DNA from 2 places in the Variovorax sp. PDC80 genome. Region 2 is predicted to be linked to the other one. Evidence: riboswitches for the same ligand, from Rfam matches in the RefSeq annotation. Region 2 holds a riboswitch; the other holds the start of a gene.
What was found. Region 2 has a riboswitch for glycine ahead of BM109_RS35685 (D-amino acid dehydrogenase). Riboswitches for the same ligand answer to the same signal wherever they lie in the genome.
Positions count from the first base shown of each region.

Region 1: it holds a riboswitch for glycine, as region 2 does, so the genes downstream of both, gcvT (glycine cleavage system aminomethyltransferase GcvT) here and BM109_RS35685 (D-amino acid dehydrogenase) in region 2, are expected to answer to the same signal.

Region 1 covers NZ_FOWG01000005.1:448,139-458,212, forward strand. Annotated here, with positions in the region: gene BM109_RS17780 (LysR family transcriptional regulator) at 1-403, opposite strand, end outside; gene BM109_RS17785 (MFS transporter) at 562-1,884, shown strand; gene BM109_RS17790 (porin) at 1,917-2,990, shown strand; gene BM109_RS17795 (FAD-dependent oxidoreductase) at 3,015-4,538, shown strand; gene BM109_RS17800 (amidohydrolase family protein) at 4,543-5,886, shown strand; gene BM109_RS17805 (alpha/beta hydrolase) at 5,883-6,842, shown strand; glycine riboswitch at 6,865-6,948, shown strand; glycine riboswitch at 6,969-7,075, shown strand; gene gcvT (glycine cleavage system aminomethyltransferase GcvT) at 7,091-8,290, shown strand; gene gcvH (glycine cleavage system protein GcvH) at 8,374-8,745, shown strand; gene gcvP (aminomethyl-transferring glycine dehydrogenase) at 8,821-10,074, shown strand, end outside.
Region 2 covers NZ_FOWG01000017.1:95,435-105,508, reverse strand. Annotated here, with positions in the region: gene rfbA (glucose-1-phosphate thymidylyltransferase RfbA) at 1-629, opposite strand, end outside; gene rfbD (dTDP-4-dehydrorhamnose reductase) at 679-1,569, opposite strand; gene rfbB (dTDP-glucose 4,6-dehydratase) at 1,566-2,636, opposite strand; glycine riboswitch at 2,888-3,005, shown strand; gene BM109_RS35685 (D-amino acid dehydrogenase) at 3,094-4,401, shown strand; gene BM109_RS35680 (FIST signal transduction protein) at 4,424-5,704, opposite strand; gene BM109_RS35675 (PhaM family polyhydroxyalkanoate granule multifunctional regulatory protein) at 5,745-6,527, opposite strand; gene BM109_RS35670 (aminotransferase-like domain-containing protein) at 6,599-8,041, opposite strand; gene BM109_RS35665 (LysE family translocator) at 8,142-8,741, shown strand; gene BM109_RS35660 (DMT family transporter) at 8,749-9,693, shown strand; gene BM109_RS35655 (aminotransferase-like domain-containing protein) at 9,770-10,074, shown strand, end outside.

The sequences.
Region 1 (10,074 bases), on a different contig from region 2:
GGCTCATGGCGCGCAGGTCGAACTGCATCAGCGGCGCGAGCGTGGCGGCGCGCCGCACCACCTCGGACAGCAGCACGCTGATCACGTAGTCCGAGGACTCGATGGTGAAGCGCCGGGTCGAGGTGGCCGGGTCGAAGCCGGGCCGCGCGCGTGTGATGGTCTGCAGCTGCAGCAGCACGTCGCGCACCGGCTTCATCAGCTCGTTGGCGAGCGCGGTCGGCACCTGCGTCTTGCCGACCGGCACCAGCAGTTCGTCCTCGAAGTATTCGCGCAGCCGGCTCAGCGACAGGCTGGTCGCCGGCTGGCTCAGGTACAGCCGCTCGGCGGCGCGGCTCACGCTGCGCGTGGTCAGCACCGCATCGAGCACCACCAGCAGGTTGAGGTCGAGTTTGTTGAAGCGCATGGGTCGTCTCCTTGATTCGCGCGAGATCTTCCAGGAATTTGCGCGGCAAATGCATCGAATTTAAAGAATGAATTTTGCATATGCATCGCCGGCCCGGATCATCCGCCACCAACGAGCCATCGCCAGCTCGCAGAACAAGCAACCGGAGACAAGACAAGATGCAAGACCAACGCAAGCGCGCACGCGCGCAGTGGGCCCTGGTGGCCTGCCTGACCCTGCTGAACATGCTGGCCCAGATCGACAAGAACATCCTGGTTCTGATGGTCGGTCCGATCCAGCGCGACTTCGGCGTCAGCGACATCCAGATCAGCTTCCTGATCGGCACCGCCTTCGCGGTCGCCAACATCCTGGTCGGCCTGCCGGCCGGCTGGCTGGCCGACCGCTTCGACCGCCGCCTCGTGATCGCCACCGGCGTGCTGGTCTGGTCGGCGGCGGTGGCGGCCAACGCGGCGGCCACCGCCTTCATCGCGCTGGTGATCGCGCGCGCCGTCGTCGGTGCGGCCGAGGCGCTGACGCCCCCCTCTTCCTATTCGCTGATCCGCGACGGCGTGGACGACCGGCGCCGCGCCCGCGCGCTCTCGGTCTACACCATGTCGATGATGCTGGGCACCGGCCTGTCGCTGGTGCTCGGCGGGCCGCTGCTGCACCTGGTGCAGGCCTCGGGCATCCATGCGCTGCCCTTCGTCGGCGAAGTCTCGGCCTGGCAGCTGACGCTGTTCATGATCGGCGTGGCCGGCCTGCCGCTGAGCCTGCTGATCTTCTGCTTCAAGGATCCGCGCTCGCAGCGCGATGCGGCCACCCGTCCGCAGGAGGGCCTGCGCACCGTGCTGCGCTGGCTGGCCGGCCAGCGACGGCTGTTCGTGCCGCTGTTCGCCTTCGCGGTCGGCAGCTCGATGATCGGCTTCGGCATGGCGGCCTGGATACCCACCATGATCGCGCGCCGCTGGGGTCTCGAGCTGCGCGACATCGGCCTGATGCAGGGCGGCCTGCTGCTGACGATGGGCCCGCTCGGGCTGTGGCTGGTCGGCGTGGCGCTCGACCGTGCCACCGGACTCGCGGCGGTCGCGCGCATCGGCGCGGTGGTGGCCGCGGCCACCACCGTGTTCAGCGTGTCGATGTGCCTGACGGGCGACCTCACGGCCTTCTGGCTGCTCGATGCGCTGGTGGTGCTGTGCTCGTGGAGCTTCATGGCGGTCGCCTCGACCTTCGTGGCGCGCACCGTGCCGGCCGGCGGCATCGGCATGGTGATGGCGATCGTGCTGGTGCTCAACGGGCTGATCGCCCAGTCGGGCTCGCCCACGCTGATCGCACTGGTGGCGCGCCATCTCTACGGCGGCCAGGCGCTGGCCCTGCCCTCGGCGATGGCCACGGTGTTCGCGCTGTCGGGCTGCATCGCGGTCGGCGCGGCGCTGCTGCTCGGCGGCCGTCTCGCGCGGCGCGAGACGTCGGGCGTGACCCTCGAGCGGCGGATGCCGTCGTGATCCCGCAGCAGCCTTCCGGGAGCCACACCCTCATGATCCAACGCAACACCCAGGCCCTGCTGCTCGCCCTGTCGGGACTCTCGCTGGCGCAGGGCGCGCAGGCGCAATCGGAACTCAAGCTGTCGGGCCTGCTCGGCAGCGGCGTGCTCTACACCCGCGACTCGGGCGGCCGCAGCCAGCTGCAGATGACCTCCACGCATGCCGCGCCCTTCCTGGCGCTGACCGGCAGCGAATCGCTGGGCGGCGACCTGCGCGCGATCTTCCGCTGGAGCAACTCGGTCTTCGTCGACAGCGGAACGCTCGCGCCGCTCGAGAGCTACATGGGCCTGAGTTCGGGCACCTGGGGCACGCTCACGCTGGGCGCGATGTACGACCTGCTCGCCGACGCGACGCCCTTCACCTCTGAGCGCTACACCTCGCTGCTCGCCACGCATCCCGGCAACCTGGACCGCACGGTCGGCAACTCGCTGAGCAACCTCGTCAAATACAAGTCGCCGGTGTTCGGCGGCTTCCAGTTCGGCGCCATGTACGGCTTCGCGGAGGCGGACTCGACCACCAACGTCGGGCGCGCCGTCGGAGCGGAACTCAGCTATGCCAGCGGGCCGCTGCAGGCGCTCGCGATCTGGGAGTCGGTCAAGGGCATCCCGTACGCGCCCGCGACCCGGCTCGGCGTGCCCAGCCTCTACGGCGTCGACTTCACCAAGGCCCCGGGCACGACGCTGTCGCAGACGCAGGACACGGCCACGGTCGGGCTGGCCTACACCAGCGACGGCTGGCGCTGGATGGGCAACTACAGCCACACGCGCCTGTCGGCGGCCGGACTGCAGCAGACCGAGACGGCGCGAACCCTCGATGTCGGTGCCTACAAGTACCTCACGAACCAGTTGCGCATCGGCGGCGGCTATTCGCTCACGAAGCTCGCGAGCTACCGCTGGGATCAGGTCCATGGCCATGTCGACTACGCGCTGTCCAAGCGCACCAGCCTCTACCTGCTCGGCGTGCTGCAGAAGGCGGGACCCGGGCAGAAGGCGGTGCTGCGCAGCCAGGCCGTCGCGGGCGGCCGCCGCCAGTCGGCGTTCGAGGTCGGCATGACGCACGCCTTCTAAAAAGCTTTCTTCCAAGGAGATCGAGTGACCGGAGATTCAATGCAGTGGGACGTGATCGTCGTCGGTGGCGGCCCCTCGGGCCTGACCGTGGCGGCCGAGTTGGCGGGTTCGGGGGCGCGCACGCTGGTGCTGGAGCGGCGCATCGAGGGCGTGCAGTCGCGCGCGGGCACGCTGCTGCCGCGCGTGCTCGAGCTGTTCGATGCACGCGGCATCGCCGACCGCTTCATCGAGCGGACGACGCAGATCCTCGACTACCCCTTCCGTTCGAGCCACATCTGGGCCGGCTTCCAGTCGATCGAGTGGGAGCACCTCGACACCCGCTTCGGCTTCACGCTCGGGCTGCCGCAGAACATGACCGAGGAGATCCTCTGGGACTGGGCGGCCGACAGCGGCGCCGAGCTTCGCCGCGGTGCCGAGGTGCGCTCGGTGCGGCAGGACACGGAGGGCGTGGAGATCGAGGTGGCCGCCCCATCGGGCGCGACATCGACCCTGCGCGCCAGCTACCTGGTGGGCGCCGACGGCGGCCGCAGCACCGTGCGAACCCAGTGCGGCATGCCCTTCGAGGGCCACTCGGGCACCTTCCGCGGCATCGTGATCGACGCCGAGCTCCGCGCGCCCTGGCCCGGCGGGCGCACCGGCGCCGACAACGAGATGGGCTGGGTGCGCGGCTATGCCTTCGGCGAAGGCATCACGCGCTTCAACATCGTGCACCGCGACCGCCGCCATGCGACCAAGGACGAGCCGGTGACGCTCGAGGAGGCGAAGCAGTGCCTGCGCGACGTGCTCGGCAGCGACTACGGCATCGAGGGCTTCCGCTGGGCCTCGCGCTTCGACGACCAGATGCGCGCGGTGCCACGCCTGCGCCAGGGGCGCGTGTTCCTGGTCGGCGAGTCGGCGCGCATCCACTACCCGGCCAGCGGCGTTGGCATGAACTTCTGCCTGCAGGATGCCTTCAACCTGGGCTGGAAGCTCGCGAACGTCGTCACGGGCGTGGCCGACGAGGCCACGCTGGACAGCTACGACGCCGAGCGCCTGCCGGTGATGCATGCGCTGCTCGAGAGCGTGAAGGCGCAGTGCGTGCTGCAGTTCAATTTCGAGCCCGATGCGGTGGCGCTCAAGCGCCGGCTCGCGCGGCACATCATTCCGCTGCCCGAGGTGCAGCGCCAGTTGGTGCTGGAGCTGTGCGGCCTCGAACAGCCCTACCCCGGTCGCGCCGGGGAAGCCGATCGCCACCCGCTGGCCGGCCAGCGGCTGCCCGACTTCGACCTCGTCACGCGCGAAGGCCGCTCGGTGCGCGTCGCCGAGCTGCTGCGCGAACGGCGCTTTTTGCTGCTCGATCTCGAAGGCAACTCGCGCCAGTTCGAATCGCTGGACCTGAAGGGCCTGCCCGTGACCCTGCTGCCGGCCCGCGTGGCGCATGTGCCGCCCGCCATGCGCGGCGTGCAGGCGATGCTGGTGCGGCCCGATGCCTATGTGGCCTGGGCGAGCGCGGACGTGGCGCGCGCCGCCGAGGTCGAGGACGAACTCTCGCGCTGGATGAGGAGGTGATGCGATGAAGAACGACGACAAGCCACTGCTGATCGCGGGCGGCTGGGTGCTGAGCATGGACCCGGCCATCGGCGAGCTGCGCCACGGCGACGTGCTGATCGAGGGCGAGCGCATCGTCGCGATCGCGCCCAGCATCGATGCCCCCCAGGCCGAGCGGATCGAGGCGGACCGCATGATCGTGCTGCCCGGCTTCGTCGACACCCATCGCCACACCTGGCAGAGCTGCGTGCGGCATCGCTATGCCGACATCGATTCGCAGGTCTACTTCGCCGAGATGCTGGGCGCCAAGGGCGCGGCCTACCGGCCCGAGGACGTCTACACCGGCACCTTGCTGGGCGCGGTCGCGGCGCTCGACAGCGGCATCACCACGATGCTCGACTGGTCGCACGTGCAGAACAGCCCCGAGCATTCCGACGCGGCGATCGCGGCGCTGCGCGACGCCGGCATCCGCGGCGTGTTCGCGCACGGCTGGCCGCTGGTCGACGGCGCCTCGTGGATGTTCGGCAGCGAGCGCGGCCATCCGCAGGACATCCGGCGGCTGCGCGAGCGCTACTTCTCGAGCGACGACCAGCTGCTCACACTCGCGATGGCCGCGCGCGGCCCCGAGATGGCGCGGCGCGAGACCTGGCTCGGCGACCTGCGACTGGCGCGCGAACTCGGCATCCGCTCGAGCATCCACATGGGCGCCTACGCGCGCAACGCCGCCGTGCGCGGCATCGCGCAGATGCACGAGGCCGGCGTGCTCGGCGACGACCTGACCTTCGTGCACTGCTGCTGCTCGCACCACGACGAGTTCTCGATGATGGCCGACGCCGGCGTCAGCGCCTCGCTCGGCGTGCACTGCGAGCTCAATGCGCAGGGCATGGGCGACATCCCGTTCGACCGGCTGCTGGCCGTGGGCATCCGGCCCAGCCTCAGCGGCGACACCGAGACCAAGTGCGCGGGCGACATGTTCACGCAGATGCGCCATGCCTTGGCCTATTACCGCTCATGGATGGGCGGTGGTCATTCGAAGACGAAGAACGCCCCGGCGACGCTGGGCCTGCGCGACGTGCTGGGCTTCGCCACCCTGGCCGGCGCGCAGGCGAACGGGCTGGCGCACAAGGTGGGCTCGCTCACGCCGGGGAAGCAGGCCGACGTGGTGCTGATCCGCGCCGACGACCTGAACCTGGCGCCGGTCTCCGACGCGGTGGGCGCGGTGGTGCTGGGCGCCCATCCGGGCAATGTCGACAGCGTGTTCGTCGCGGGGCGGGCGGTGAAGCGCGACGGTCGCCTGCTCGATGTGGACCTCGATCGGCTGCGGCAGCGCGCGGCGGACTCGCAGGCCTATGTGCTGGGGCTGCAATGAGCGCGCCGCTCGATCCCGAGCTCGCGACGATCGTCGCGGCGATACGCGCGAACAAGGCACCGCCGCCGTTCTCGGGCACGCCCGCCGAGGCGCGCGAACGCATGCGCCGCGCGGTGATGGCGGCGCGCGAGCGCACGACGCTGCCGGTCGTGGCTTCCACCGAGGACCGCGTCGCCGAACACCAGGGCCTGCGCGTGCCGGTGCGGGTCTACCGGCCCGTCTCTACCGAAGCGGTGTTGCCGACCGTGGTGTTCCTGCACGGCGGCGGCTTCGTGCTCGGCAGCGTCGAACTGATGGACGACATCGCGCGCAAGCTCTGCCGCGACGTGGAAGCCGTGGTGGTCTCGGTGGACTACAGGCTGGCGCCCGAGCACCCGTTCCCGGCCGCGCACGACGATGCCCTGGCCGCGACCCGCTGGGCGCTGGACCAAGCGGAAATGCTCGGCGGCGATCCGTCCCGGGTCGCCCTGGCCGGCGAGAGCGCGGGCGCCAACCTGGCCGCCTGCGCCGCGCTGGCGCTGCGCGGCCAGGCACGGCCGCTGGCGGCCCAACTGCTGGTGGTGCCGGGCCTGGACATGGCGCGCGACGTGGCCGCGATCGAGGTCCGCGGCATCGACTACCCGATGCTCGCGCCCGCCGACCTGCGCGAGATCGCCCGGCTCTGCATGGGCGCCTCGGCCCACCGCGCCACCGAGGTGCCGCCCTCCCCGCTGCGCGCGGCGGAGCTCGCGGGCCTGCCGCCGACCCTGATCGCCGTCGCCGGCCACGACCCGCTGCGCGAGGAAGGCCTGGCCTATGCGCACCGGCTCGAGGCGGCCGGCGTGCCGACCCGGCTGCTGCGCTTCGACGACATGTTCCACCCCTTCTTCGGCTTCTTCGCCCAGTCGGCCGCCGCCGGCCGGGCCCACGACGCCATCTGCCGATCGCTGTCGGACCGGCTGCGCGGCCGCGGCTGAAGCGGCCCGCAATCCACTACACTCGCCCGGGTCAGGAGAGAGCCCCGCACGGGGCCGCCGAAGGCGCAGGGAACCCCCGAACGCTCAGGCAAAAGGACTGACACAGCGCCGGCCTTCGCGGGACGGCGTTTCCTTGCTGGAGAGAGGCCGGTGCCGCAGGCGCCCGGTCCACCGAAGGAGCAAACCCCGATCGTGGGGCGAATCTCTCAGGTAAAGCGGACAGCAGGGGTGGCCCCATGGCGCGAGCCATGGCATTCGATTGCTGCCCCCAGGAGTGCCCCGTGGCTGCTTCCGCCCCCGAATCCGAACTGCTCAAGACCCCGCTGCACGCGCTGCACCTGGAACTCGGCGCCCGCATGGTGCCCTTCGCCGGCTACTCGATGCCGGTCCAGTACCCCGCCGGCCTGATGGCCGAGCACAAGCACACGCGCGAGGCCGCGGGCCTGTTCGACATCTCCCACATGGGCCAGCTGCGCCTGTCCGGCCCCGACGCCGCGGCCGCCTTCGAGACCCTGATGCCGGTCGACGTGATCGACCTGCCCGCGGGCAAGCAGCGCTACGGCCTGCTGCTCGACGACCAGGGCGGCATCCTCGACGACCTGATGTTCTTCAACGAAGGCAACGGCTCGCTGTTCGTGATCGTCAACGGCGCCTGCAAGGTGGCCGACATCGCCCACATCCAGCAGAGGATCGGCCAGCGCTGCCAGGTGCAGCCGCTGCCCGAGCAGGCGCTGCTCGCGCTGCAGGGCCCGCAGGCCGCGGCCACGCTGGCGCGGCTGTCGCCCGGCATCGAGCGCTTCGTGTTCATGACCGGCGGCGCCGTGCAGATCGGCGGCATAGCCGCCTTCGTCACGCGCAGCGGCTACACCGGCGAGGACGGCTTCGAGATCTCGGTCGCCGCGAAGGACGCCGACGCGCTGGCGCGGCTGCTGCTGGCCCAGCCCGAGGTCAAGCCCATCGGCCTGGGCGCGCGCAACTCGCTGCGGCTCGAGGCCGGCCTGTGCCTCTACGGCAGCGACATCGACACCAGCACCACGCCGGTCGAGGCCTCGCTCAACTGGGCGATCCAGAAGGTGCGCCGCACGGGCGGCGCGCGCGCGGGCGGCTTCCCCGGCGCCGAGAAGATCCTGGCCCAGCTCGTGGCCGCCACCGGCGCCGCTGGCCACCTCGACCACGACACCCTGAAGCGCCGCCGCGTCGGCCTGGTCGCGCTCGAGCGCATCCCGGTGCGCGACGGCACGCCGCTGCAGTCCTTCGAGGGCCAGGACATCGGCCAGGTCACCAGCGGCCTGCTGGGCCCGACGGCCGACCGGCCGGTCGCCATGGGCTACGTGGCCACCGCCTTCGCCGAGCCCGGCACCCGGGTGCAGGCCATCGTGCGCGGCAAGCCGGTGCCGATGGAGGTCTCGACCCTGCCCTTCGTGCCGACGCGCTACTACCGCGGCTGACGACCGGACATCCGGCGGACCGCCGTCGCGGCTAACCTACGCCCCGGCATCGGCCACTTTTTATCCACGAGGAGTTTTTCAACATGAGCATCAAGTACACCAAGGACCACGAATGGGTGCAGGCCGAGGGCGGCAACGCCACGGTCGGCATCACCGTCCATGCGCAGGACGCGCTGGGCGACGTGGTCTTCGTCGACCTGCCCGAGGTCGGCAAGAGCTTCGCCCAGGGCGATGTCGCCGGCGTCGTCGAATCGGTGAAGGCCGCGGCCGACGTGTTCATGCCCGTCTCGGGCGAGATCACCGAAGTCAACGAAGCCCTGCGCGCCGATCCCTCGCTCGCCAACAGCGCACCGCTGGCCGAAGGCTGGTTCTTCAAGGTCAAGCTGTCCGAACCGGCGCAGCTCGACGCGCTGATGGACGAAACCGCCTACGGCAAGTTCGCCGAGGAATCCTGACCCCCTGAAACCGGATGGCCGGACGCGAAGGCTCGCGTCCGGAAGTCCGCTCCCCCTTCTCTTCCCCCGCCCGCCATGCCCACCCCCGCCGCCCTGCCCACCCTGCAAGAACTCGAGAACGCCGAGGAATTCATCGCCCGCCACATCGGCATCGATGCCGACGACGAGGCGCGCATGCTGCCCGTGATCGGGTCGGCCACGCGCGCCGAACTCATCGACGGCATCGTGCCCGCGGCGATCCGGCGCAGCAAGCCGATGCGGCTGCCGGCACCGGCCACCGAGGCCGACGCGCTGGCCGAGCTCAAGGCGATCGCGGCGAAGAACAAGGTGTTCCGCAACTTCATCGGCCAGGGCTACTACGGCACCCACACGCCGGGCGTGATCCTGCGCAACATCCTCGAGAACCCGGCCTGGTACACGGCCTACACGCCCTACCAGGCCGAGATCTCGCAGGGCCGCATGGAGGCGCTGGTCAACTTCCAGACCATGGTGTGCGACCTCACGGGCATGGCGATCGCCAATGCCTCGATGCTCGACGAGGCCACCGCGGCCGCCGAGGCGATGACGCTGGCCAAGCGCAGCGTCAAAAGCAAGAGCAACGTGTTCCTGGTCTCGGGCGACTGCCATCCGCAGACCATCGAGGTGGTGAAGACCCGCGCCGCGCCGCTGGGCATCGAGGTCAAGGTCAGCACCGCCTCGGAAACCCTGCCGCACCTGATGGCCAGCGGCGAATTCTTCGGCGTGCTGGCGCAGTACCCGGCCACCACCGGCCACGTGCACGACCTGCGCCCGCTCGCGGGCCACGCGCATCAGTACGGCGCGGCCTTCTGCGTCGCGGCCGACCTGCTGGCGCTGACCCTGCTCGCGCCGCCCGGCGAATGGGATGCCGACATCGTCTGCGGCACCACCCAGCGCTTCGGCATGCCGCTGTGCAACGGCGGCCCGCACGCGGCCTACCTGGCCTGCCGCGACGATTTCAAGCGCTCGCTGCCGGGCCGCCTGGTCGGCGTGAGCGTCGACACCCATGGCCGCCCCGCCTACCGCCTCGCGCTGCAGACGCGCGAGCAGCACATCCGGCGCGAGAAGGCGACCTCGAACATCTGCACCGCGCAGGTGCTGCCCGCGGTGGTCGCAAGCATGTACGCGGTCTACCACGGCCCCGACGGCCTCACGCGCATCGCGCAGCGCGTGGCCGCGCTCACCGCCATCCTCGCGCGCGGCCTGGCCCAGATGGGCCGCGAGCCGGTCAACGAGACCGCCTTCGATTCGCTGACCATCCGCACCGGCGACGACACCGCGAAGATCCTCGAGCGCGCGCAGGCCGCCAAC
Region 2 (10,074 bases):
GCCTGGTTGACGGCAGTGATCTCGAGTTCGCCGCGCGCGCTGGGCTTGACGGCCTTGGCGATGTCGACGACCTGGTTGTCGTAGAAGTAGAGCCCCGTCACGGCATAGCTGCTCTTGGGCTCGAGCGGCTTCTCCTCGATGCTGCTGGCCTTGCCCTGCGCATCGAAGGCCACCACGCCGTAGCGCTCGGGGTCGTGCACGTGGTAGGCGAAGACGGTCGCTCCCTTTTCCTGCGCATCGGCGTCGGACAGCAGGTGCACGAAGTCGTGGCCGTAGTAGATGTTGTCGCCCAGCACCAGCGCGCTCGGCGAATTGCCGACGAACTTGTCGCCGATGATGAAGGCCTGCGCCAGCCCATCGGGACTGGGCTGCACGGCGTACTGCAGGTTCAGGCCCCACTGGCTGCCGTCGCCCAGCAGCTGCTGAAAGCGCGGCGTGTCTTGCGGCGTGCTGATGACGAGGATGTCGCGCATGCCGCCGAGCATCAGCGTGCTCAGCGGGTAATAGATCATGGGCTTGTCGTACACCGGCAGCAGCTGCTTGCTGATCGCGAGCGTGGCCGGATGCAGCCGCGTGCCCGAGCCGCCGGCCAGGATGATGCCTTTGCGCTGCGTCGTCTGGATGGTCATCGTTGGTGTCTCTTCTCTTCGGATGTCGTGTTCGGCACGGATGCCGGACTCAGAGGATCTCGCGCAGCATGCGCGCGACGCCGTTCTGCCACGGCGGCAGCACCAGCCCGAAGGCGGCCTGCAGCTTCGAGGTGTCGAGGCGCGAGTTGTGCGGCCGGGTGGCCGGCGTGGGAAAGGCGCTGGTGGGTACGGCCTCGACCTGCTGCGGCCCGGCCTTGAGCTCGACGCCGGCCTGCTGCGCGAGTTCGAGCACGTAGCGCGCATAACCATGCCAGGAGGTTTCGCCGCCCGCGATCGCGTGATACAGCCCGGCCTTGGACGGGTCCTGCAGGGTGGCGCGGATGGCATGGGCCGTGATGTCGGCCAGCAGCTCGGCACCGGTGGGTGCGCCGAACTGGTCGTCGATGACGGTCAGCTTGTCGCGCTCCCTGGCCAGCCGCAGCATGGTCTTGGCGAAGTTGCCGCCGCGCGCTGCATAGACCCAGCTGGTGCGAAAAATCAGGTGCTTCGTGCAGTGCTGCGCCACCAGTTGCTCGCCTTCGAGCTTGGTGCGGCCGTAGACGCTCAGCGGCCCGGTCGCATCGTCTTCCTTCCAGGGCGTGCTGCCGCTGCCGTCGAAGACATAGTCGGTCGAGTAGTGGACCATCAGCGCGCCGATCTCCTGCGCGGCCTGCGCCACCACGCCGGGCGAGGTGGCGTTGAGCTTGCGCGCGAACTCGGGCTCGCTCTCGGCCTTGTCGACGGCGGTATGGGCGGCGGCATTGACGATCACGTCGGGGCGCACCTGCCGCACGGTGTCGGCCAGCTGTTCGGGCCGGCTGAAGTCGGCGTGGAAGTCGGTGCTGTCGAAATCGAGCGCGACCAGTTCGCCCAGCGGTGCGAGGCTGCGCTGCAGTTCCCAGCCGACCTGTCCGCCCTTGCCCAGCAGCAGCAGCTTCATGCGGGGGCCTTCGCGTCGTACTGCTTCTCGACCCAGGCGCGGTAGGCGCCGCTTTGCACGTTGCGCACCCAGTCGCCGTTGGCGAGGTACCACTCGACCGTCTTGCGGATGCCGGTGTCGAAGGTCTCGGCCGGCTTCCAGCCGAGCTCGCGCTCGAGCTTGCGCGCGTCGATGGCATAGCGGCGGTCATGGCCGGGGCGGTCGGTGACGTAGCTGATCTGCTCGGCATAGCCCTTGCCGTCGGCGCGCGGACGCAGCCCGTCGAGCAGCGCGCACACGGTCTTCACGATCTCGATGTTCGGCTTCTCGTTCCAGCCGCCCACGTTGTAGGTCTCGCCGAGCCGGCCCGCTTCGAGCACGCGGCGGATCGCGCTGCAGTGGTCCTTGACGTAGAGCCAGTCGCGCACCTGCATGCCGTCGCCATACACGGGCAGCGGCTTGCCGGCCAGCGCGTTGACGATCATCAGCGGGATCAGCTTCTCGGGGAAATGGAAGGGGCCGTAGTTGTTCGAGCAGTTGGTGGTGAGCACCGGCAGGCCGTAGGTGTGGTGCCAGGCGCGCACGAGGTGGTCGCTGGCGGCCTTGCTGGCCGAGTACGGGCTGTTGGGCTCGTACTTGTTCTCCTCGGTGAAGGCCGGGTCGGTCTTCGAGAGCGAGCCGTAGACCTCGTCGGTCGACACGTGCAGGAAGCGGAAGGCCGCCTTCTGGTCGGCCGGCAGCGCGTTCCAGTAACCACGCACCGACTCGAGCAGTCGGAAGGTGCCGAGCACGTTGGTCTGCACGAAATCCTCGGGGCCGTGGATCGAGCGGTCCACGTGCGATTCGGCCGCGAAATTGACCACCGCGCGCGGCTTGTGCTCGGCCAGCAGGCGGTCGAGCAGCGCGCTGTCGCCGATGTCGCCCTGCACGAAGACATGGCGCGGATTGCCCTTGAGCGAAGCCAGGGTCTCGAGATTGCCGGCGTAGGTGAGCTTGTCGAGGTTCACGACCGGTTCGTCGCCTTGCGCGATCCAGTCGAGGACGAAATTGGCGCCGATGAAGCCGGCGCCGCCGGTAACCAGGATCATGGAGTCCTCTGTGCTGTGAATTGGAGTGCCGCTTGGTCGAAAGCCGCGCTGGCGCGGCAACTGCGGATTATCCCATCTGCCTGCAAGGCCGAATCCCGGGGTTGGCCGGTGCCCGCGGCCCGCCTACAATCGCCACCCATTGCAGGAGAGCGGGCCGCATGCATCGCGCAGGCAGCCCCACCGAAGGCGCAAACTCCCATAAACGCTCAGGTCGGCTCCACGCTTCGCGCGGGGCCTGTACTGCAACCACTGAAACGCCGTCTGGAGAGCCAGCACATCGCCCATCGCGGCCGTGCTGCGCCGAAGGAGCAAGTCCGCTGCGAGGTGCAGCGGATGAAACTCTCAGGTACCGAGGACAGGGGGAGCGGCAATTGGACGGCCGTCCGGTTGCGCGCTATCTATTCAGTAGCACGACCTTCACGCCGTTCAAGCGCTTCGACCTCGAAAGGTACTTGAAATGCGCGTGATCGTATTGGGCGCCGGCCTGCTCGGCGTGACCTCGGCCTACTACCTCCAGCAACTCGGCCACGACGTGACCGTGATCGACCGGCAGGCCGCCCCGGCCGCCGAAACCAGCTTCGCCAACGGCGGCCAGATCTCGGTGAGCCATGCCGAGCCCTGGGCCAATCCCAGCGCGCCGCTCAAGGTGCTGCAGTGGCTGGGCAAGGAAGACGCCCCGCTGCTGTTCCGCATCCGCGCCGACATGCGCCAGTGGCTCTGGGGCCTGCAGTTCCTGCGCGAATGCACGCCCGCGCGCACGCGCCACAACATCGAGCAGATCGTGCGCCTGGGCACCTACAGCCGCGACACGCTGCAGCAGCTGCGCCGCGACACCGGCATCCGCTACGACGAGCGCACGCAGGGCATCCTGCACTTCTACACGACGCAAAAGGAGTTCGACGGCGCCCTCGCGCCCGCCGAGCAGATGCGCGCGCTGGGCTGCGAGCGCCAGGTGATCTCGGCCGACGAGGCCGTGAAGCTCGAGCCCGCGCTGGCCCACATCCGGCCGCAGCTGGCCGGCGCCACCTACACGGCCGAGGACGAATCGGGCGACGCCAACCGCTTCGCGCGCGAACTCGCGCGGCTCGCGGCCGAGGCCGGCGTGAAGTTCCTGATGAGCCACACCGTCACCGCGCTGCGCGAGGTGGGCGGCGCGATCGATCACGTCGAGGTCACCGATGCCGAGGGCCGCTTCCAGCGCATCCGCGGCGATGCCTTCGTGATGGCCATGGGTTCGCTGAGCCCGCTGCTGGCGGCACCGTTGGGCATCCGGCTGCCGATCTATCCGGCCAAGGGCTATTCGGTCACGCTGCCGGTCAAGGACGCGAGCAAGGCCTACCAGGTCTCGCTGACCGACGACGAATACAAGCTGGTGTTCTCGCGCTACACCTCGGAGTCGGGCGACCGCATGCGCATCGCCGGCACGGCCGAGCTCAACGGCTACGACCGCGACCTCAACGGCGTGCGCTGCGAAGCCATCGTGCGCCGCGTCGAGCAGTTGTTCCCCGGCGCCGGCGACACCGCGCAAGCCCAGTTCTGGACCGGCCTGCGCCCGGCCACGCCGAGCAACGTGCCGCTGATCGGCCGCACGAAACTCGCGAACCTCTACCTCAACACCGGCCACGGCACGCTCGGCTGGACCCATGCCTGCGGTTCGGGCAAGTCGATCGCGCGCATCGTGAGCGGGCTGGCGCCGGAGGTGGATTTCGCGTTCGCGGGGATGCCCAGGGGCGTTGCGGGCATCGCCCAGCCCGCGCTGGGCTGAGCCTCCAAAGCAAGGCGGACGCTCAGTCGTCCGCCGTGAACACCGTCAGCACCCCGGTATAGCCATACACGTGGTGCCGCGCGATCTCGCCCGCGGCGAAGAAGCCGACCAGCGGCACGTCGCCCAGCGCATGGCGCACGATCTGCAGCTCGGCGCCGGGCGCGCCGAAGTGCGGGCCGCCGCGGCCCGAGCAGCTCACGTAGACGGCGCCGGCGATGCGCCGCGCGGGATGCGGCGCCGCCTCGGCCTCGCCGGCGGCGACGGCGCGCGCGGTGGCCAGGGTCTGTTCCTCGGGCTCGAGCTCCTCGCGGATCTCGGCGCAGATGCGCATCAGGTCGGCGCGCGCGGCCTGGGCGTTGCGGCGGCAGAAGCTCAGGCGCATGCCGGCCTCGGCCACGTCGGCGATCGCAATGCCGCGGCGCGTGGGGTCGAGGCCGATGATGTGGCGCACCAACACGTCGGCGCCGAGGTCGCCGGTGCGGCGGATGCCGTCGCTGCCGGCATCGACCAGGCCCACCAAAGTGGCGCGCACGGCCTCGATGGCTTCCTGCGGCCGCTCGAGCGAGACCTGCAGGTCGGCCAGCAGCACGTCGAGCGCGGGCTCGCCATCGAGCTGCAGCACCAGGTTGCCATCGGCCTCGGTGATCTCGCGCTCGCGCGCGCTGCCCGAGCGCAGCGGCTGGCAGCCCTGCGTGACGCGCGACACCAGCCGCACGCCCTCGCCGAACACCACGCCCGACAGGCCGCCCGAGAACACGCCGCCGGCCGCGCCCTGGCCGCGGATGTTGCCGTTGCCGCCGACCGCGAACTGCAGCGCGCCGCCGCGGCCCGACGAGAGGCCGCCGAACAGGTAGCCGGTGTCGGTGCGCCCGGCCATCTCGCCGATAAGCTCGGTCAGGTCGGGGGTGGCGGGGTCGGCATGCACCAGCGCCGTATGGGCCTCGAAGCCGCTCATCTCGGAGCTGGCCAGCGGCGCCACGCCCGAGAACACGCGGTACTGGTCGCTCGGCAGCGCGCAGAGCATCAGGCTCAGTCCGGGCTCGTCGAAGTACTCGGCATTGTTGGCCGACACGCCGATGCCCACGGTGCCGGCCCAGTCGGTCACCTCGGGCAGCTCGGCGCTCAGGTGGTCGAGGATCTCCTGCGCATCGACCGCATAGTGATCGGTGATGTAGAGCAGCCCGAGGGTGGGTGCCGAGGCGTAGTCGGGCAACGCCATCTGCGCGCGCAGCTGGGCCAGCACGAGGCCGGCCGCCATGCGCCATTGCGGATGGGTGGCGTGACCGGAGGGAAACAACTTCATCGTGCCAACCTGCTTCGTTCGATGTTCAGGACAAGGCGGCTCAGCGTCGGCCGCCCGTTCGCTTGCGGGCCGCGGGCGCCGCGGCCGGCTTCTTCGCCGCCGGTCGCTTGGCGGCCGTCGAGGCCTTGCGGGGGGTGGACTTGCGCGAGGCGCTCGCGGTTCCCATGGCCTTGCCGACGGCGTCGGCCAGCGGCTGGGTCACGGCCGGCATCTTGAGCTGGGCCGCGTCCTGCAGCGCGGTGCTCGCGATCTGCTGGAACTGCTCGGTCAGCGAGCCCCACCACTTGAGCGGGTCGACCGCGCCGCCGGCGGCATCGCCCGTGGCGGACTTCGAGGCGGCCTTGGCGGCCGGCCTGGCCTTGCGGCGCGGCGGCGGAGCCTCTTCCTCTTCGTCCTCCTCCTCGTCGAGTTCCTCTTCGTCCTCGAACTCGACCTCGGGTTCGGGTGCCGCGGCCGGCGCGGCGGCCGGCGCCGGGCTGACCGCAGCGGCCGCCGCATTCGCCTGCCGCGTGAACACGCCCGCGAGGTCCTCCATGCGCACGTTCATGCCGCGCAGGGTGGAAAGCGTCATCTTCTGCACCTCGAGCGCCTGGATCGTGGCCTTGAGCGCGTGGCCGTTCTGCTCGAGCCAGTACTGCACCGTCTTGAGTTCCTGGATGCGCTTGTCGACCTCCTCCACGCTCATGGTGGGCGCCACCCAGCTCGCCAGGCTCGGGATGCCGGGCACGGAACCGGCGCCGCTCGCGCCGGCCGCGAGGTTCTTGAGGAAGTCGAAGCCGGGTACGAACTGGCTGAAATCGAAGGGTTGGCTGGCTTTGTTCATGCGGCAGGTCTCCGGTCTGGCGGGCGTTGTGCTGCCAGCTTACTCCAAGGCAGGGCCCGCCCCGCCCCGGATCAGAGCTCGTCGCGCGTCTTGGCGAAGACCTTCCAGAAGCTCGCGTCCTGCGAGCTCGCGAAGTTGATGCGCATCAGCGTGGTGGGCGGCCGGCGCGCATGGAACAGCGAGCCCGGCGCCAGCAGGTAGCCCTGGTCGAGCATGCGCTGGGTCAGCATGTCGGTGTCGACGCCGGTGTCGACCCAGCCGAACAGCCCCGCGGGCTCGGACGCGAAGGTGCAGCCGTGCGCCAGCACCAGCTTGGCGGCGCGCGCGCGGGCGCCCTCGAGGCGAATGCGCACGCGCTCGGCATGGCGGCGCAGCTGGCCCTGGTCGATGCACCACGAGAGCGCCCGCTCGAACAGCGCGGGCGAGGTCAGGGTGGCCAGCAGCTTGGTCTCGAGCAGCCGCTCCTTGAGCGCGGGCGAGGCGGCCAGGAAGCCGATGCGCCAGTTGGGCGCGAGGATCTTCGCGAAGCCGCTGACGTAGATGGTGCGTTGCAGCCCGTCGAGCGCGCTGAGCCGCGTGGCGTGCTCGGGCGCGAGGTGGCTGTAGGTGTCGTCCTCGACGATGTGGAAGTCGTGCTCGTTGGCCAGCTTGAGCACGCGGTGCGCGCTGTTGGGCGACAGGCTGTAGCCGGTCGGGTTGTGAAGCACGCTCACGCTGACGAACAGCTTCGGGCTGTGCAGCGCGCAGTACTGCGCCATCACGTCGAGGTCGGGCCCGTCGGCGCGGCGCGGCACCGGCAGGATGCGCATGCCCAGCGCCTCGAGCCGCGCGAACTCGAGCGCCCAGCCGGGCTCCTCGACCATCACCGGATCGCCGGCGCGCAGCATGGTGCGGCTCACGATGTCCAGCGCATGGGTGGCGCCGATGGTGGTCACGATCTGGTCGGGCGCGGCCGGCACGTTGATGCCCACCAGCTTCTGCGACAGGCTGCGCCGCAGCGCCGCGTCGCCCGCGGGCTCGCCGTACTGCAGCGACAGCTCCTGCAGCATCGCGGTGCTGGTCATGCGCCGCACCGCCGTCGGCATGAACGAGGAATCGAGCCAGTCGGGCGGGAACACGCCCATGCCGGGCTGCGGCTTGTCGCTCGGGCGGTGGAACATGCTGCGGATCAGCGAGCTGGCGTCGGCCGGCGTGCGCGAGGCCATCATCTGCGTGACCATCGACAGCGCGCTGATCTGCAGCGGGTCGCCGGACGGCTGGGCCGGGTCGCGCGCCGGATCGCGGCCCGAATCGCGCACGAAGAAGCCGCGCTGGCGCCGCGCCTCCACCAGCCCGAGCGCCAGCAACTGGTCGTAGGCGGCCACCACGGTGTAGGGACTCACGCCCTGCTGGCGCGCGCATTCGCGCACCGAGGGCAGGCGCGCGCCCGGCAGCAGCAGGCGGTTGCGGATGCGTTCGGCCAGGCGATCGGCCAACTGGGCGGTCAGCGACTGGGACGAGGTTCGTGTCAGCATCGGCGTTCGATCTGTGTTGTACGCAAGGCCGATACAGATTGACTGTGTGTACGGCCATCTGTACTGGAACTGTAATGGTCCAAAGTTTAGAGTGTGTGTCATGAACTGGCAAGAATTCACCGCGCTGCTGGTGCTGGCCACGGCGATGAGCTTCTCGCCCGGACCCAACACCACGCTGTCGACCACCCTCGCGGCCAACGGCGGCCTGCCGCGCGCGATGCGCTTCGTGGTCGCGGTGCCGGTGGGCTGGACCCTGCTGCTCGCGCTGTGCGCGGCCGGCCTGGGCGCGCTGGTGATGGCGGCGCCCGCGCTGCGCTGGGCGATCAAGGCGCTGGGCATCGCCTACCTGCTGTACCTCGCGTTCAAGCTCGCCACCAGCACCACGCTGGGCCGCGCCGACGATGCCAATCTGTCGGTCGGCTTCGTGCAGGGCGTGATGCTGCAGTTCCTCAACATCAAGGCCTGGCTGCTCGCGCTCACGCTGGTGGCCGGCTGGATCGCGGGCCAGGCCGAGCCGCTGCACCGCTTCGCGATCGTCGCGCCCGTGATGCTGGTCTACGCCTTCGCGAGCAACTTCACCTATGCGCTGGCCGGCGCGCTGCTGCGCGAATGGCTGTCGAAGGGCCAGCGCCTCGCCTGGTTCAACCGTGCGATGGCCGCCGTGCTGGTGCTCACCGCCTGGTGGATGCTGCGCGTCTAGGGCCGCCATGAAGATCAAGGACGAAACCCTCGGCATGTGGCTCGGCGTGATCGGCGTCGCGCTGTTCGCGGTCACGCTGCCGATGACGCGGCTGGCCACCGGCACGCAGGCGCAGCCGCAGCTCTCGCCGTGGTTCGTCACGCTCGGCCGCGCCGCGCTCGCGGGCCTGGTGTCGGCCGTGTTCCTGCTGGTCACGCGCTCGCCGCGGCCGGCGCCCCACCAGTGGAGGCCGCTGGGCATCGCGGTGCTCGGCAACTGCATCGGCTTTCCGCTGCTGCTGGCCTATGCGCTGCGCGTGGTCACGGCCAGCCATGCGGCGGTGGTGACGGCGCTGCTGCCGCTGGTCACGGCCGCGGTCGCGGCCTGGGTGCTGCACCAGCGCGCGCGGCTCGGCTTCTGGCTCTGCGCCATCGCGGGCAGCCTGCTGGTGGTGGTGTTCTCGCTGGTGCGCGCGAGCCAGAACGGCCACGGCTTCGGTTTCGAATGGGCCGACCTGCTGCTGGTCGGCGCCGTGATCGCCGCCTCCTTCGGCTACATCTACGGCGCGCAGGTCACGCCCGCGCTCGGCGCCGAGCGCGTGATTTGCTGGGTCTGCGTGATGGCGCTGCCGGTCACCCTGCCGGCCACGCTCGCGCTGTGGCCCACGCAGCCGATCGCCACCGCCTCCTGGCTGGGCTTCGTCTACGTCGGCATGTTCTCGATGTGGATCGGCTTCTTCGCCTGGTACCGCGGCCTGGCCCTCGGTGGCGCGCTGCGCGTGAGCCAGACGCAGCTGCTGCAGCCCTTCCTCTCGATCCTGGTGTCCATCCCGCTCCTGGGCGAGCCGCTCGACGTGGTCACGCTGGGCTTCGCGGCCGCGGTGGTGGCCACGGTGGTGGTCGGCAAGCGGCTGTCGCAGCCGCCGGCGCCCGCCGCCCCAGCCCTGCGCGCGCCGGTCGGCGCCGTGGACTGATCGCGCCCGCCGTCTTACCCTCGCATCCGCACCCCGTTCGTTCGCATCGCCCCTCACCGTCAGAAAGAAGACTCCCATGAACTGGAAACTCGCCGCCCGCGCCGCCAAGATGAACCCGTCGGTGCTGCGTGAAATCCTCAAGGTCACCGAGCGCCCCGGCATCATCAGCCTGGCCGGCGGCCTGCCCTCGCCCAAGACCTTCCCGATCCAGGCCTTCGCCGACGCCTGCGCCGAGGTGCTGCACAACGACGGCCAGGCCGCGCTGCAGTACGCCGCCAGCGAGGGCTTCGCGCCGCTGCGCCAGGCCGTGGCCGACATGCTGCCCTGGAACGTCGATCCCTCGCAGGTGCTGATCACCACCGGCTCGCAGCAGGGCCTCGA